3 regions of the Sporosarcina newyorkensis genome follow, and region 1 is predicted to be linked to each of the others. Evidence: riboswitches for the same ligand, from Rfam matches in the RefSeq annotation. Region 1 holds a riboswitch; each other region holds the start of a gene.
The links. Region 1 has a riboswitch for thiamine pyrophosphate ahead of thiM (hydroxyethylthiazole kinase). Riboswitches for the same ligand answer to the same signal wherever they lie in the genome.
Positions count from the first base shown of each region.

Region 2: linked by a shared signal. The riboswitch ahead of B5D59_RS17190 (ECF transporter S component) and the one ahead of thiM (hydroxyethylthiazole kinase) in region 1 are both predicted to bind thiamine pyrophosphate.
Region 3: linked by a shared signal. The riboswitch ahead of thiC (phosphomethylpyrimidine synthase ThiC) and the one ahead of thiM (hydroxyethylthiazole kinase) in region 1 are both predicted to bind thiamine pyrophosphate.

Region 1 covers NZ_FUYJ01000010.1:31,896-37,690, forward strand. Annotated here, with positions in the region: gene B5D59_RS15935 (glycosyltransferase family 2 protein) at 1-250, opposite strand, end outside; gene B5D59_RS15940 (DUF3238 domain-containing protein) at 458-1,654, opposite strand; TPP riboswitch at 1,848-1,952, shown strand; gene thiM (hydroxyethylthiazole kinase) at 2,014-2,784, shown strand; gene thiD (bifunctional hydroxymethylpyrimidine kinase/phosphomethylpyrimidine kinase) at 2,808-3,623, shown strand; gene thiE (thiamine phosphate synthase) at 3,623-4,291, shown strand; gene B5D59_RS15960 (D-serine ammonia-lyase) at 4,402-5,712, opposite strand; gene B5D59_RS15965 (response regulator transcription factor) at 5,737-5,795, opposite strand, start outside.
Region 2 covers NZ_FUYJ01000012.1:20,217-26,011, reverse strand. Annotated here, with positions in the region: gene B5D59_RS17205 (MBL fold metallo-hydrolase) at 1-711, opposite strand, end outside; gene B5D59_RS17200 (energy-coupling factor transporter transmembrane component T family protein) at 814-1,584, opposite strand; gene B5D59_RS17195 (ABC transporter ATP-binding protein) at 1,536-2,978, opposite strand; gene B5D59_RS17190 (ECF transporter S component) at 3,054-3,623, opposite strand; TPP riboswitch at 3,708-3,819, opposite strand; gene B5D59_RS17185 (methyl-accepting chemotaxis protein) at 3,989-5,674, opposite strand.
Region 3 covers NZ_FUYJ01000009.1:24,087-29,881, reverse strand. Annotated here, with positions in the region: gene B5D59_RS15030 (spectrin repeat,Rudiment single hybrid domain protein) at 1-16, shown strand, start outside; gene B5D59_RS15025 (type 1 glutamine amidotransferase domain-containing protein) at 226-741, shown strand; gene B5D59_RS15020 (hypothetical protein) at 1,032-1,214, shown strand; gene B5D59_RS15015 (methionine biosynthesis PLP-dependent protein) at 1,306-2,436, opposite strand; SAM riboswitch class I at 2,518-2,621, opposite strand; gene B5D59_RS15010 (DMT family transporter) at 2,776-3,120, shown strand; gene B5D59_RS15005 (DMT family transporter) at 3,117-3,437, shown strand; gene B5D59_RS15000 (methylated-DNA--[protein]-cysteine S-methyltransferase) at 3,430-3,969, shown strand; TPP riboswitch at 4,015-4,131, shown strand; gene thiC (phosphomethylpyrimidine synthase ThiC) at 4,259-5,795, shown strand, end outside.

The DNA.
Region 1 (5,795 bases):
CATCATCCGCATCCATCCATAAAATATATTCCTTTGTAGCTTGTTGAAACGCAAAATTCCTAGCAGCTGAAAAATCATCAATCCACTCAAAATCATAAATTTTGTCTGTAAACTTTCTTGCGATTTCTTTCGTCCTATCGACAGATCCTGTGTCAATAATCACGATTTCCTCACATAAATATGCCACGCTATTCAAACACTGCTCTAACACTTCTTCTTCATCTCTTACGATCATGCATAAACTAATCATATTAGTCTCCTTTTTATTATGTTCTTTCATTATATGTACTATATTAGCAGCAGTGTTGGGTTATTAAACTGAGGAAAATACGTCAAAACAAGTACCGGATCCCTACGCAATTTACAGAACAGACTGGAAGGATGCAACAAATGAAAACACCTTCTTAAAAGACTTCTTCTTTCACTATAACTGTCATTGCGCAGGGGATGTCCATTCTTAATTACACGTCATATAACGCCAATAATCATCACCTAAGACACCTGATAAGTATGCCAGCCCTTCGCTTTCCGACTGACGTATAGTCCACCAATCACCGTCACCAAGCGATAGATAAATCTCATGATGGGGAGCGTCGTTATGATAACCAACCAAATCGATATTTCCTTCACAATCCAGATGACCCTTCACTTCATAATGGATGGGTGGAGAAACTGTCAGTGGATTCCCGACATCATGCACTATCTCAAAATTGATCTCTGACGGCTTCCCTTCCAAACGTTTGATTTCAATATCTTCCAACGATGCATGACCATGACGCTTATAGCTTTTCAAATAATTCATGCCAATAGATGGACCGACAGCCTTCGTAAATTGAAGTGAGCTTTCTTCAATATTGAATTCACCTCGCATATCCACTCGCGTCCGATAACTTTTCCCTTCTGGATCGAAATCCCGGTCATCACCAGCGAAGTATGGCAACGGAGACAAGAGATTAGGATTTTTCAGGATATCTTCTTTTAAAAATGTAGTATAGCGAAACTTCCACCGATCTATTTCTAGCACCTTTTTACGCTTTGCCACCGGTTGCAATAAGTGATCCCGACAATTCACTCGTATTGAAAACGTATAGCTTTCCTCCGTCGGCTTGTTCTCTGAACTAGGCGGCATCACTACTTCAAATGCTTTCGATACGATCGACTTACTGACATTCATTTGCTGATTGCTGTCAATTAGTGGACGAGTACCCAAAACACTATATGTAACCGCCTCGGACATGCTTGATTCTCGATCGATGAAGCGGTTATTCTCTACGGTATCGAGATATATTCCATTACGGTAAATATCGTATTTTTCTACGCCTTTAATTCGCTCCCAAGACAAAGCAATTTGTGACGAAGCCGCAATTGTTGTGATGACCAAACGTTGTAGAGGATGTTCGTCTTCCACCCTGCTCGTTAAAGCAGATGTTTGAATCACTATGACGTCTTCTACTTTTTCGTCTTTTACACGTTCAATCGTATATTGAAATGGGTGTCTTGAATCGAGTTCTCCGTCAGTAAATTCAGCAACAGTCCCTTCATACAACTGCCGTTCATTTTTATAGACCCTATAGTACCCTCCTGTATCACTCCAAACAAACGATAGCTCCCCCAATGAATGCTTCATACTTTGAACTTCGAATAATGGCTCCATTTTTCATCTGCTCCTTTTTATTCATTTCATATCAATCGACTGTTTCATTTCAGACACTTATGCAACATTGGGCATATGTGTTTACCTACTTCTTCTATGTGTTATCTATCATTTTTATACAATTCATTCTGCTCATCCCAGTATCGTTTTATCCTTCTGTAAATATATGCTACAATCAATATGTCTGATTCATATTCACCACTAGGGGAGCCCGGTTTAATGGGCTGAGATGCATTTACCGCAAACCCTTGGAACCTGATCTAGTCATACTAGCGAAGGGAAGTGGGTAGTTATCGTACCCAACAGCCCATTTCGAATGGGCTTTTTGTATATATACCTTTATAGAGAGGAAGAGAAACATGCCGCTTATTCACCAACTTCGCAAGGAACAACCACTGGTTCATTGCATTACGAATATCGTAGTAGCGAATTTTCAAGCGAATGGTCTATTAGCTATCGGAGCCTCTCCTGTAATGGCTGATGCAATAGAAGAAGCAAAGGATATCGCAAAAGTTGCCGATTGTAGCATTCTGAATATCGGGACGTTGAAGCAACAAACAGTAGATGCAATGATTTTGTCAGGCAACAGTGCCCGCGCAGCGGGAAAACCTGTTGTGCTGGACCCGGTCGGTGCAGGCGCGACTCCCTTCCGAAAAGCTTGTGTACTGCAAATCTTAGATGAAGTGGATGTTACTCTGCTTCGATGTAATGTCGGAGAATTGGCTGCTATCGCAGACATCCCCTGGAATGCAAAAGGCGTAGATGCAGGAGAAGGACAAGCCGACGTAGAGGGAATCGCAAAAATCGTTGCCTTGAAATATGCATGCTTAGTGGCTGTATCTGGAGAAATTGATATCGTTACTGACGGCCATTCCACGTTATCCATTACTGGGGGACACCCTATGATGACGAATATTACGGGTACAGGTTGTTTACTCAGTTCCGTAGTAGGAGCATTCTTATCAATCGGGAGCGAACGTCCTTTAGAAGCAGCAGCGGCGGCACTCGCATTTTATAAACGTGCAGGCGAAGAAGCGGCCAAAGTTTCTCATGGGCCAGGTGATTTTGCTATGAACTTTTTGAATGCATTATATACATTGGATCGCAAAACCAAAACGTACTTAGTATAACTACGAGTAAGGGGGTTTTTTCATTGACAGTAAAAGTAGCATTGACTATTGCCGGTTCAGACAGCGGTGGCGGTGCTGGAATCCAAGCCGATCTAAAAACGTTTCAAGAGCTCGGTGTATTTGGCACATCCGCACTTACTGCCATTACCGCCCAAAACACACAAGGCGTTCATGGTGTTTATCCAGTACCAGTAGAAGGCGTAGTAGCTCAAGTACGTGCTGTACTGGATGATTTTGAAGTGAAAGCCTGTAAAACAGGTATGCTATTTTCTACAGAAATTATAATGGCTATTGCTTCTTTATTGGAAGAATACCCGCCGATTCCTCTCGTGATTGATCCTGTCATGATTGCCAAAGGTGGTCAATCATTATTACTGCAAGAAGCGGTCCAAGCGATGAAGGAAAATTTAATCCCAATTGCCACTATTATTACGCCCAACATTCCGGAAGCCGAAGTACTAACAGGCATGAAGATTGTAACGGATGAGGATATTCAAGAAGCGGCGCAAATCATCATCGAGCTAGGTGCAAGAGCCGTCATTATGAAGGGCGGCCACCGCAACGATGTGCTCGAAGCAAAAGATTATTACGCTGATTGTGAAGGTCAATCTTTCACCATGACAACGCCTTGGGTACAAACAAAAGATACCCATGGTACAGGCTGTACGTTTGCAGCTGCTTTAACCGGTTTTATCGCAAAAGGCTATTCCTTGTCAGATGCCGTTGCAGAAGCAAAACAATTTATCCAAGCTGCGATCGAAGACAGTCTACGCATTGGTTCTGGGCATGGACCGACGAACCACTGGGCATATAATCGTTTAAAGAAGGAGATGCACTAATGCGGAATGCAGAAGTGAGAAAAGCTTTGAGTCTTTATTTTGTGATGGGTACCCCAAATACTGCAACGAATGGGGAGCAAGAAACGCTGGACATCTTAGAGGCAGCTCTTCGTGGGGGTATTACTTGCTTCCAGTTGCGCGAAAAAGGCGAGAATGCTTTGAAAGGAGAGGCATTGGTCGGTTTCGCGAAAAAATGTCAGGTATTATGTCGTCAGTTCCATATTCCTTTTATCATTAATGATGATGTGGATCTTGCCTTGGCCATTAATGCAGACGGCGTCCACGTTGGCCAAGACGACGAGCAAGCTGGCATTGTCCGAACGCGAATCGGTCCAAGTAAATGGCTAGGTGTCTCTACCCATAACGCAGAAGAAGTACAGCTTGCTCAAGCAATCGGTGCTGACTATGTAGGCATTGGTCCGATCTATCCGACAGCGACCAAACTAGATGCCTCTGCTGTCGTTGGCCCTGCGCTTATTAAGGAAATCCATACAGCTTTTCCTGATATGCCGATTGTAGGGATCGGGGGTATTTCTTTGGCGAACTTCGGTCCCGCTTTGCATGCAGGCGCGGATGGCATCGCAGTGATTTCTTCTATCGCATCTGCTGAAAACCCTTCAGCAGCAACGCAAACCTTTTCTGAATCAATACGAGCCATTAAAAATTAAATTTTATATATCTTTTGCACCCAAAAGAGCTATGGAGAATTTTTCTCCATAGCTCTTTTATCGACATACCGAGAAACATTTGTCGATTTCCCGGGAAATTAAACGAATAATTACTTCTTCGCTTGCTCGTAGTAGCTCTTCATTTCCTCTTCCAGTACCATGTTTCCACCCGTAGACCATACAAGGTGTGTAGCTTTCGGAGAATTTGCTGAAGAGATATCCGACTGTATAGTTTGTATAGGACCTGTCATCCCTGCGAGTGCAGATGGTTCTAGCCAAATATCTTCACTGTCTGCTAACTCTTTTAATAATTTGAACAAAGTACGATCTTCTACTGTATAGCAGCCTGCTAAGAAAGGTTCCACTGTTTTTCCGACAAAAGCTGAGGCTGTTCCAACTGCTAATCCATCAGCCGCTGTTTTATTATCCAAGCCAAAATCAGCAACTGAAATTTGATCGTGTAATCCTGTCATCATGCCAATCATCATACACGGAGAATGGGTTGGCTCTGCAAACAGGCAATGTACATGATCTCCAAATGCAAGTTTCAATCCGAATGCGACACCGCCAGGTCCACCGCCTACTCCACAAGGTAAGTAAACAAAAAGAGGATGCTCCCCGTCGACCCTAATATTTTGTTCTTTCAGCTGGACGGCTACACGCTCACCTGCAACCGCGTATCCCATGAAAAGATCCGTTGAGTTTTCATCATCTACAAAGTGACATGTTGGATCTGCTTCCGCTTGGCGTCGGCCTTCTTCCACAGCTTTGCTGTAATCATCTTCATATTCTACGACATGGACACCTTTAGAACGCAATAAATCTTTTTTCCACGGCTTTGCGTCTGCTGACATATGCACCGTGACGTCAAAACCGAGTTTCGCACTCATGATGCCAATACTGAGTCCCAAATTCCCTGTCGATCCAACAGCGATTTTATGGTTTGCAAACAACTGACGAAATGCCGGTTCATCGAATTGACTATAGTCTTCTTCAGCATTTAGCAATTGATGTTCAATTGCTAATGTTTCCGCATGCTTCAGGACTTCATAAATACCGCCTCTAGCCTTTATAGAACCCGAAATAGGTAAGGCGTTATCTTGTTTTAATAATAGCTGACCCGGAATGTCGATTGCATAAGATTGTTCAAGTACGTGCTTCATATTAGGAATAGGAGTTAATGGCGATTCAATAATGCCCTGATTTGCAGCGGTATCTGGAAACACCCTTTCCAAGTAAGGAGCGAATCTTGCCAACCTTAGACGTGCATCTTCCACATCTTCTTTTGAAAGCTTTGTATGATTAAGAGCTGTCTTAATAGGTTCTACTAATGGGTTGCGCCATAAGATTTCCTTCTTCTCCATTACTTGTTCCAATAAAGGCTGCTTAGCCAGCCATTCACTTTGTGCAAGATTCTTCATTCCATCATTCGCTCCTTTTAGTAATTATTTGAACCAACCCTTTTCTTGAAACATCGAGATGGCTTCAATACGATTTCGCACGC
Region 2 (5,795 bases), on a different contig from region 1:
GATTTCTTTCTCCCCATAGCCTTGCTTATGTAAGGCTAGTGTGCGTTCACGAAGTTTCTCAAGATATTCAAGTTTTTCTGTCAATGCTTTTCGCCCATCTTTTACATAACCTGCATGACAACAGAACATCTCTCCAAAATTATAAGACAGCGTTTTTTCAATGGATCGGATGATGATTGGGATGCTTTCATCGCGCAATACGACTTTCGTTTTCGGATGGACGTATAAATCTCCTGAAAATAGTTGGCCTGTTTCTTCATTTAAGAATGCTAGATGATCTGAAGCGTGGCCGGGGGTGGGGATAACTTTCCAATTCGCGTTACGTGATGTGAAAGTTTCGCCGATCGGCTCTGCCTCAAAAGGACGTCTTTTACCCCAAAAAAATTTTCGATACATTGGATATTTCGCTCTATCCGCACATTCTCCGATGGTCATTTTATTCATATAAATCGGCAGACCATGGTCAGTCTGCAGAAATCTTGCCCCGCCTGTATGATCTTCGTGTGAATGAGTAACGACGGCATAGTCGACGTCCGCTTTTGCAAAGAAAGGTTTGAATTTATTCAGCACCGACTGTGAACCTGTGTCAATCAGCACCCCATCTGTTTCAAAACAATGGACATTTAGCTTAACGCCTTTTAACGAGACCATCCCATTGATAAATTGTACACCGCTTACTTCCCCTTCACCTGCACTCTTTTTTATGAACACTTGCCCCACCTCTTTCTTGAAGCTTTAAAACAAGAGTACCATAAAATGAATGAGTATTCATCTGAGGAGTGTTAAGTTCTGATTATTTCAACTTTATCTAAATCACCGCCAGAACGCTAACATTAAAGCAAAGCCAAGTCCAATTGCCATTACGGTAAGAAATATGCCATCCATTAAACTATAGCGAGTCGGATAATAATATGTTCTGGCAGCCCCCATTTGATACTGTTTAGCTTCCATCGCAACGGCAATACGCTGAGCGCGGCGAATACTCTCTGCAAATAAGGGAACTGTATACATTTGCAGACGTTCATACATACCTTTAAGTCCCCGAGAAAACTGGATATTCCGTACCTTAAGAGCATTTCTGCGTATTTGAAGTTCTTCCGTTACGGCAGGAATCAAGCGAAAGGAAGCGATGAAGCTATAGGCATACTTGGAAGGTAGGCGAAATTGCTGCATCATCGCATAGAAAAATAGAATAGGTTGTATAGTCAGCAAAAAAGTAAATCCGACAAAGCCGAATGACAGCGATTTACTGCCGAGTAATAGTGCATGTTGAATACTTTCCTCGGAAATCTTGATGAGCCCCCATTGCCAAAGCACGGACTCGCCTTTACCGAAGAGCACGATGGTGAGAGCGGAAGAAAAGAAAGAAATGGCTAAGGGAATGGACAGCAAAGCAAGTTTTTTCATTGAATAACCGCTGAATCCGTAAAACAGAATGCCGTACAGCACTGCTTGCCAAACTGCAAACGACAAGTTCTGATTAAATAAGGTGATGAGCAGAAAAGCAAAGAAGATGATGAATTTGAGTGCAGGGTTTACTTTGAATAGCCATGTTTCTCGTCTAGGTGTGAACCATGCAAGCATTCAAATACACCTCCAACCATTTCATTGTTTGTATACAATACGCCGTCTGCCACTGTCCATACTGAAGTCGCAAAGTTTTTCACGATCTCCATGTCATGGGTCACCATGAGAATCGTAATTCCTTGAACGCGTAGCTGTTCAAGCTTCTCTAAAATCGCGAATGTATTGCGTGCATCTTGACCAAAAGTAGGTTCATCCAAAAGCAAAATATCCGTTTGCGGAGTCAAGGCAGTGGCCACACTTAAACGACGCTTTTGGCCCGTGGAAAGCTGATAAGGATGCCGTGTGCCTGAATTCGGTAAATTAAAGAGTTGCATTAAATCTGCCGCATAGTTCACTGCTTGAGGTTTGCCCATTTTATGCAGAGAGACCGTTAATTCTTCAGCTATCGAATTCGTCACAAATTGCAGTTCTGGATTTTGAAAGACGAGCGAGAGTCCTTTAGGCAACTGCTTTTTCCTTTTCTTCTGAATAACGCGTTCACCATTCACTTTATAGATGCCTTCAGTGCGTAATAATTGCATAAGAGAAAGAAGCAGCGTACTTTTTCCTGAACCATTTTCACCCGTGATCGCAATCCAGTCACCTGTTTTAGCCACTGCTTTCTTTGCAAAGATTTTCGGGGCAGTGCCACGAAAACCATGAAAGTCGTTGAGAAGGATCTTTTCAAATGAGGAAACTTGTTCACGTTCATGCATCATCGATTTAAAAGACTCAGATTCCTTATACTCATCCCACACACTTGGATACCAAATACCGTAGCGTTTCAATTCTTCTTGATAGTGCTTGAAAATGGTGGAAGGAGAGTCGTCCGCTAGAATAATTCCATGGTCATTAAACAAGACAACACGGTCTACCCAGTCTGCAATCAAGTCAATTTTATGCTCAACAATAATTACGGTTTTATCAGCAGTTGCTTGTTTAATAGATGACCAGATTTGTTCGGTGCCTTCGGGATCAAGTAATGCGGAAGGTTCGTCGAGAAACAGAACATCGGGCTTTAGCAGAAGTACGGAAGCAAGTGCAAGCCGTTGTTTCATCCCTTGAGATAGTTCAAGGATCGGTGTGTGTAAGTTTTCCAAATGTAGATCGACGCGTTTTAGCGCCTCTTCTATCAAAGGTGCCATATCGCTGCGCGGTACGTTCAGGTTTTCCAGTACAAAAGCGAGCTCTTCATCGACATATGACATACAGAACTGCGTATCGGGATCTTGAAAGACGAAGCCCCATGAGTCGGGCAGATTGATTTTATCGGCTTTCATTGGCAACTCAATGGAGTTCGGAACGATTCCGCTGAGCACTTGCAGTAACGTCGATTTTCCACAGCCGCTTGGTCCGAGCATGAGTACTTTTTCACCTGGCTGAACCGAAAAGGAGAGATCCTTGAAGATCAAGGAATCCTCTCCAGGAAATTTTAAACGCAGATTGGTTAGATTGATGGCATGTAGATTCGAATAATTCATCAAAATTTACCGATCCAGCATCGTATATTCTTTTTTATCGACTGGACGAATTAAAGACGTCACACCAGTTGCTTCGAGTGCCCGGACGATCAGCACGGCGAAAATCCCAGTGAAGATGAATGCACTGATGGCACGTAGTCCATATTTCACGATAAGTGCCCACGTTTCAAGTGCTGCATAACCATAGAACAAGTCGAGCGTAAAGCTGGCCAGGCATGAAGCGACGCCCGCTAATCCAGCAACTACCATTGAGAAGCGTTTATAACGGAACGCTGCAAACAGCAATTCTGCTGCAAGTCCCTGAACGAAACCATACATTAGAACTTCGATGCCATGCCCGGCAAATGCGGATAAACTAGCCCCTGCAATACTTGCGATCAGCGCTGTACCGGGTTTACGGATGAGCAGATAAGCAAATGGACCGACCATGAACCACATTCCATAAATCAGCTGACGTGCAACTGGCAGGATCGGCTTTACAACGGTATACAGATCATCCCAGAACTTCATCAGGATTCCGAAAACGACCCCGATCATAATCGTGATCAATAAATCTGTGAATTTCAATCTTTTCAATAGATCCCACTCCTTCTTTTTTTGCCTATACAAAAAAGCCGTCTGAAAGAGCAGACAGCCGAGGAGGGGACATGCAGGTCCCAGATATTCCCTTCGAACGCTCTCTACGCTGGCATTACCCAGATCAGATTAACGGTCAGCAGTGGTTTTATCTGCTATCTCAGCCTGATTCACTCAAGCACCCGTACGGACAATTATGTAAGCAGTCATAGTATACAACAGTCTAATTTATCTGGCAACCTGAGGCGCAATAGACTACATGTGAAAAAGTAAGAATTTGTGGCTGTGTTATTGTCGTTCAAAAAGCGTCTACTCTGTAATTAGAGAAGACGCTATTATCGGTGCATTTGAAAAGATATGCGATTTTAGAGTTTGAATCGTTGCATCAGTAGATTCAATTCCTCTGCTAGTTTTGCTAAATCATTGGAGTTATTAGCGACTTCCTCCATGGAGCTGCTTGCTTGTTCGGATGAGGCAGAAGTTTCTTCGACCCCTGCTGCAGATTGCTCGGTAATTGCTGCAATTTCTTCTATAGAGCTGCGCATTTCCTGGCCATTTGCTGAAATGTCGTTTAAGTCTTCAGCTATACTGCGAATTCGATTCGCCATTTCTGTAACAGCTGTACTGATTTTATCGAATGTTTCACCCGTTTGTTTAATTTGGCTTGTTCCTTCTTCGACTTCTTTATACCCGTCCTGCAGTGAATCTGTTACTGTTCTGGATTCATTTTGAATGCGGTTGACGATATCTGTAATGTTTGTGACAGATGAAGAAGATTGCTCTGCAAGTTTTCTCACTTCATCCGCTACGACTGCGAAGCCTTTCCCATGCTCGCCAGCTCGCGCAGCCTCAATTGCGGCATTCAATGCCAATAAATTCGTCTGGCCCGCAATGTCTTGAATGACAGAAACTAGTTCAGAGATTTCTTGCGTGTGCTGATCCAATCCTTCTACTTTAACAACGGCATCGTGAACGATTTGATCAATCACAGCCATTTGCTTGGAAGAAGAAGTCATCAATTCACTTCCTTGGTTCGTCATCTCAAGAACCGAAGTGGAAGATTTTTGTACATGCATACCATTTTCATTGGCTTCCATCACTTTTGCTACGAAAGTTTCCATGGAGGATGACAAAATCGTGGCGTTATCGGCTTGAGACTCTGTGCCGTTTGCTAAGTCTTCCATCGTTATGGCAATTTGGGCCGTGCCTGCTTTTACTTCATTTGCTGATTGAGTCAATTCTTCACTTTGTGTAGACACAGTTTCGGCCACATGATTGATTTCATCTAATAAATGACGAGTGCTGGCACTCATTTCATTCGTCGATGCGATTAATTGGCCGATTTCATCTTTAAGATGTGTTTCCATAGGCTCGCTACTTAAATCTCCGCTCGTAATGAGTTTCATTCGATTCATGACGATTCGGAGTGGTCTTGAAATCGAGTTAGCTGTAATTATAGCCGTGGCTATGCTTAAAAGAATGACTAGAACAATTACTCCAGTGACAATAAGTAATGTCGTTTTCCCGTTTGCTAGCATATTTTTCTCTAAATCAATAATAAAATTTTCTCGGTTTTTAGCTGCTTCTTCGTAAGACGACATTAAACTACGAGCTTCATCAGTCATCGACATAACATTACGAAGAGCTTCCTCTTCATTTCCTCTTTCATATTCAGCGAATACTTGTTCAGTAACAAAATTACGCCATTCAACCGTTCTTTCGAATAGGTTAATACTTTCTTGGGTTCCCCCTAGTTTTTTTAAAGATGATTGACGATTTTCACTTTTTTCGGTGTAGCTATTAAACAACTCTTTAAAACTGTCGTCACCTGTCAGAATGAAACCACGAGACGCTGCGAGTTGATTCGCCATATCCAGAGATAGCTGTTCATCTATAATTAAAAGTGGCAGTTCTTTATCTAAAACCGCTTTCGTTAAGTTATTAGAATGATTTAATGTGTAAACGATATAAACACCTAATAAAACAATTAAAATGACTACAGTAGAAAATCCAAACAACATTTTTCCCCGTATGCTTTTGAATGTGCCCATTATTATCCTTATTCCCTTCTTATTTCATAGAGTTTCTTTTACCTATAAAACTGAAGAACTATTGATGTTTAAATAGAACTAAAAGTAATAAGTAAGTAATTCAATTATACCATTTATTTCT
Region 3 (5,795 bases), on a different contig from region 1:
TGGTATATTTTTTTAAACGAGTTTTTTTCTAATGTAATTAGAAAAGTACCAGGAATATGCACAGAGATTCAAGTTGATATAAGCAGGCAAATTTTCTGGAAAGATGAAACGAATACGACCGTAAATTTAGATACTGAGGATAAGAGACAGCTTAGCCGTGCGATGTTTAGATCTTTTAATTCGTGGAATAGTAGGTCTAGAACATCACATAAGGAGTGGTAAGCAATGGCAAAGATCGCAACAGTACTAGGAGACATGTTTGAGGACTCAGAATATACGAAGCCGGCCAAAGCCTATAAAGATGCTGGACATGAAGTCGAAGTGATTGGGACGGAAGCTGGATCGGCAGTTACCGGTATGAAAGAAAACACGAAAGTAAAAGTCGATAAAGGAATTGACAATGCGAAGTCATCAGATTATGATGCTTTATTTATCCCAGGTGGATTCTCCCCAGATATTTTGCGCGCAGATGATCGTTTTGTAAAATTTGTCAAAGAATTCATGGATGCCGACAAACCAGTTTTTGCTATCTGTCATGGACCACAGCTATTGATCACGGCGAAAACATTAGAAGGTCGTGACGCAACAGGATACAAATCGATTCGTGTCGATATGGAATATGCGGGTGCAAAGTACGCAGACAAAGAAGTCGTTGTCTGTCAGAATCAGCTAGTCACAAGCCGTCAGCCTGATGATATCCCGGCATTTAACAGAGAATCCTTAAAACTGTTGGAAAAATAATAGTTGAAAAGAGACTGTCCTGAAAGTCAGAAATGGCTTTTAGGGCAGTTTTTTCTTTGGGGAGAACAAAGAACACGCTAAAGTACAGCGGCCCCGAAGCAATGCAGCTTTTTTGTTGGACTAATATGCATATTTCAAGTTAATCGTGAAGTAGAATAAACCGATAGCATTCGAATTGAAAAAGGTTCTCACTTACACTTGAAAATTGTTCTCAACTAGAGTATGCTAAATACAACGAATTATTCAGAACCTTTGGGGAATCTTTAACTTGAAAGGTCGGGGATCTTGTTATGTATAAGTTGATTACATTGGCAATTATAGCGGGTATTGGCATAGGCACGACTGCCGGGTTTTCCTTAGGGAGTAAAGAGTGGGCGGGCATGCTGGCAGGTGTGGCGGCATTGGCATTTATTGTAGTGCCGGCAACAGTTGTTTACTCAGCGGAAAAGAAGAAATGGCAGCAAACTCAATGAGCATTTAAAAGACATCCTTCTCTCTAGGATGTCTTTTTTATTGCTAGGAAAGAAAAAATCCTCTTGCACTTGAACGCAAGAGGAGATGGGATTAATGAATATTTACGGCTTCTACTGCTTCTTTCGCAGCGTACAGTGCTTGTTTGACATCGGCAATTAAATCATCCGCATCCTCCACCCCGACTGAGAAGCGCAAGAGTCGATCATCGACACCGCGTCGATTCCGTTCTTCAATCGGAATGTCCATATGCGTCTGTGTTGTTGGATACGTGATGAAACTTTCGACGCCTCCAAGACTCTCTGCAAAGGAAATGAGTTTCATATTCTCTAAGAACGGTCCTACCCACTCGCTGTTTTGTACGCGGAACGAGAGCATACCGCCGATGCCGGCGTACAAGACATCTGCGATTAAAGGTTCTTGCTTCAAATAGGCTACCATTTCTTTTGCATTCGCGTCATGCTGCTTCATTCTCAAATGGAGTGTTTTGAGACCGCGGACTACGAGCCATGAATCAAACGGAGATAGTGTAGCGCCACTCGCATTATGGTTCGTGAACAAGCGGTCGCAAAGTTCTTCGCCTTTTGCTATGACAAGACCAGCAAGCACGTCATTATGACCACCGATATATTTCGTAGCGCTATGGATAACGATATCCGCACCTTCCTCAATCGGTCGTTGGAAATACGGTGTAAGGAACGTATTATCAACAATTAGCAACAGGCCATGCTTTTTAGCAAGTTCTGCATAAGTTGCGACGTTAATCTGCAGCATAAGCGGGTTGGTAGGTGTCTCCAAAAATATCGCTTTTGTACGATCTGTAATTGCTTGTTCAACTTCTGAAACATCATCAAATGTTAGGTAGTGTGTAGAAATCTGATAGGTTTTCTCATACTGTTGGAATAAACGATAGGTGCCGCCATACAGGTCCTCAGGGGCAAGGATTTCGTCACCTGTTTTAAACAGTGACAAGATTAGTTGAATAGCTGCCATTCCGGAGCTGCAGGCATAGCCTTGATCACCGGATTCTAAATCGGCAATGCCGTCTTCCAAAATAGAACGAGTCGGATTTTTTGTCCGCGTATAATCGTAGCCGGTAGACTGACCTAACCCTTCGTGATGATAAGCTGTTGATAAATAAATCGGTGTATTGACTGCGCCCGTTTTCTTATCGCTGTTATTCCCCAGCTGGACTAATCTTGTTTCTAATTCATTGTTTGTCATAGTATCCATCCCCTTCAGAAAAATAAAAAAGAGCCTCTTCATTTCGAATAGGCCCTCGAACATACAACATTTTCTTCAGTATTCTCATCTTCAAGGCGGTGTTCACCCTTGGAATTAGCACCATGCCAAGCTGGCTGGTTGCTGAGACTTCTTTGGGCCTATCCCTCCGTCTCTCTCGATAAGAATATTCTTAATATAGGAAAAATTATTAGTGGATTCATTCTATCATGCGAACATAGCAGATGCAAGCTTACTTCTACTAGGAATGCTTTTTTCGTTTAACTGAAAGGTTTGTTATACTAATAGACACTATAGAGCGAATGAAAGGAGACGTTAACTTTGGCTTGGAGTTATGTCGCTTTAGCTGCGGTCGTAGAAATATTTTGGGTGGTGGGACTGCGCTATTCGGAGACATTTCTGCATTGGATCGGAACTGGAGGCGCGATTATATTTAGTTTTTATTTCATTATTAAGGCATGTGAGAAATTGCCTTCAGGGACAGTTTATGCTGTCTTCACCGGTTCAGGCGCTGCAGCCATTCTATTAGTTGATATTTTCGTTTTCCACGCGGACTTCACCTGGATTACGCTGTCATTTATCTGTTTGATTGTCATCGGGGTTGTTGGTATCAAACTGACTACAGATGAGCAGTCGGATGAAGCGAATCAAGAAGGGGGCAGTTGACGTTGGCTTGGGTTTATTTAGCGATTGCCAGTCTTGGAGAAATCTTTGGGGTTATAAGCATCAATTATTACTTGCAGAAACGTACGATCAAGCGTCTCCTACTCATAGTTGGAGTATTCAGTTTCGGCTTTGTTTTTTTATCGTTAGCGATGCGCGATATTCAAATGAGTACGGCTTATGCAGTCTGGACAGGATTGGGAGCGGCAGGGGCAGTCCTGGCTGGTATTCTAATCTTTAAAGAGTCTGCAAGTGTGAAAAGGATTTTCTTTTTGTCATTGATTATAGTAGGGGCCGTTGGATTGAAGCTGTTTGGCTAATAGAAAGGTAGTGGGGAAACTGGTTTATTGGACAAGTTTTGATGTGGAAGGTTGGAACGTAACAATGGCAGCGACTGAAAGGGGCCTTCTCTATGTAGGCTTAGCTGAAGATGCTGAGGAAAAAATGAAGAGTTGGCTCACCAAACAATATGGCGCTGGCGAAGTGAAGGAAAATGCAGACAGATTAGCTGAATACGCAAATGAAGTGAGAAGTTACTTGTCTGGAGAAGTGCAAGATTTCACATGCTCCGTGGATTGGTCAGGCACACCATTTCAAAACAAGGTGTGGAAAGCGCTTCAAGATATTCCGTATGGACAATTGGTGACATATTCAGACATTGCCGAGATAATCGGTCATCCTTCTGCAATTCGAGCAGCTGCTTCCGCGATTGGAAAGAATCCGTTGTTGCTTGTCATCCCATGTCATCGGGTCATCGCAAAAAATGGAAGTCTATCGGGCTACCGGGATGGTCAGCAACTGAAAGGTCGGTTGATTCGAATGGAAGGTAATTCTTTTACTTCCTCTAGTTGACAAAGTATTACTCTATGATAAACTATAGTTGTTCGACAATTCAATAATCATAACTAGGGGTGTCCAGCGCGACTGGACTGAGATGGGATGAGTAAAATGCATTCCGAACTCTTTGGACCTGATCTGGCTCGTACCAGCGTGGGGAAGTTTTCAATCTATCAATCAGCGTACTTTTGTGCGTTTTTGAAAGACCAGGTCCTTTTTTTATGGAGCTGGTCTTTTTTTGTGCTGCTGATTCCCTTTACTCGGATGGAGTCATGGTCTGCCCTCACAAAGGAGACGATGACAAATGAAACAAACGACAGAAAAAGAGATCCACATTCACGATTGTTTTCCGGCAAGCAGAAAAGTATATGTACAAGGAAGTCGATCCGATTTGCTTGTACCTATGCGCGAAATTGAACTATCACCAACCGTGACAGAGCAAGATGAGTTTCCGAATGAACCGTTCCGCGTTTATGATACGAGCGGAAAATACACGGAAGCAGGCTATGAAGTCGATATTAAAAAAGGACTTCCAGCCATTAAGGAAAATTGGATATGGGAACGTAATGACGTGGAAGAATATGAAGGAAGACAAGTAAAACCACAGGATAATGGCTATCGTTCAATAGAGCAAATGAATAACGATGCGCAATTTCCTTTATTGAAGCGCAAACCGCTGCGAGCTAAAAAGGGAAAGAATGTTACGCAGATGCATTATGCACGAAAAGGGATGATCACACCTGAAATGGAGTTCATTGCGATTCGTGAAGGCGTTGAATCGGAGTTGGTACGCGATGAGGTTGCGAGAGGACGGGCAATCATTCCGTCCAATATTAACCACCCCGAAGCAGAGCCTATGATTATCGGCAGTAAATTTCATGTCAAAATTAATGCGAATATCGGAAATTCCGCAGTCTCTTCATCGATTGCAGAAGAAGTGGAGAAGATGACGTGGGCAACACGCTGGGGTGCGGACAATATTATGGATTTATCGACAGGTAAGAATATCCATACGACACGTGAGTGGATCATCCGAAATTCCCCTGTACCGGTGGGGACAGTTCCGCTCTATCAGGCGCTCGAAAAAGTGAATGGAAAAGTGGAAGATTTATCATGGGAAGTCTTCCGCGACACATTGATTGAACAGGCCGAGCAAGGCGTCAGCTATTTCACGATTCATGCGGGGGTACTGCTACGCTATATACCGCTGACGGTTAACCGAGTGACAGGCATTGTCTCACGTGGCGGTTCGATTATGGCGCAATGGTGCATGCTTCATCATGAAGAAAGTTTTCTCTACACGCATTTCGAGGAAATTTGTGAAATCATGAAGCAGTATGATATCGCATTTTCATTGGGAGATGGCTTGCGTCCGGGATCGATTGCAGATGCTAATGATGAAGCGCAATTTGCTGAGCTGGATACGCTTGGTGAACTGACGAAAATTGCTTGGAAGCACGATGTGCAAGTGATGGTCGAAGGACCTGGGCATGTACCGATGCATTTAATTAAGGAAAATGTTGATAAACAAATGGAAATTTGTCAGGAGGCACCATTCTATACATTAGGTCCGTTGACGACAGATATCGCGCCTGCGTATGACCACATCACATCTGCAATTGGTGCTGCGATGATCGGGTGGTTCGGGACTGCGATGCTGTGCTATGTAACGCCAAAAGAGCATCTCGGATTACCAAATAAAGAGGATGTTCGTGAAGGTGTCATCACATATAAAATAGCTGCCCATGCAGCAGACTTAGCGAAAGGCCATCCAAATGCACAAAAGCGCGATGATGCATTATCCAAAGCTCGCTTCGAATTTCGTTGGAGAGATCAATTCA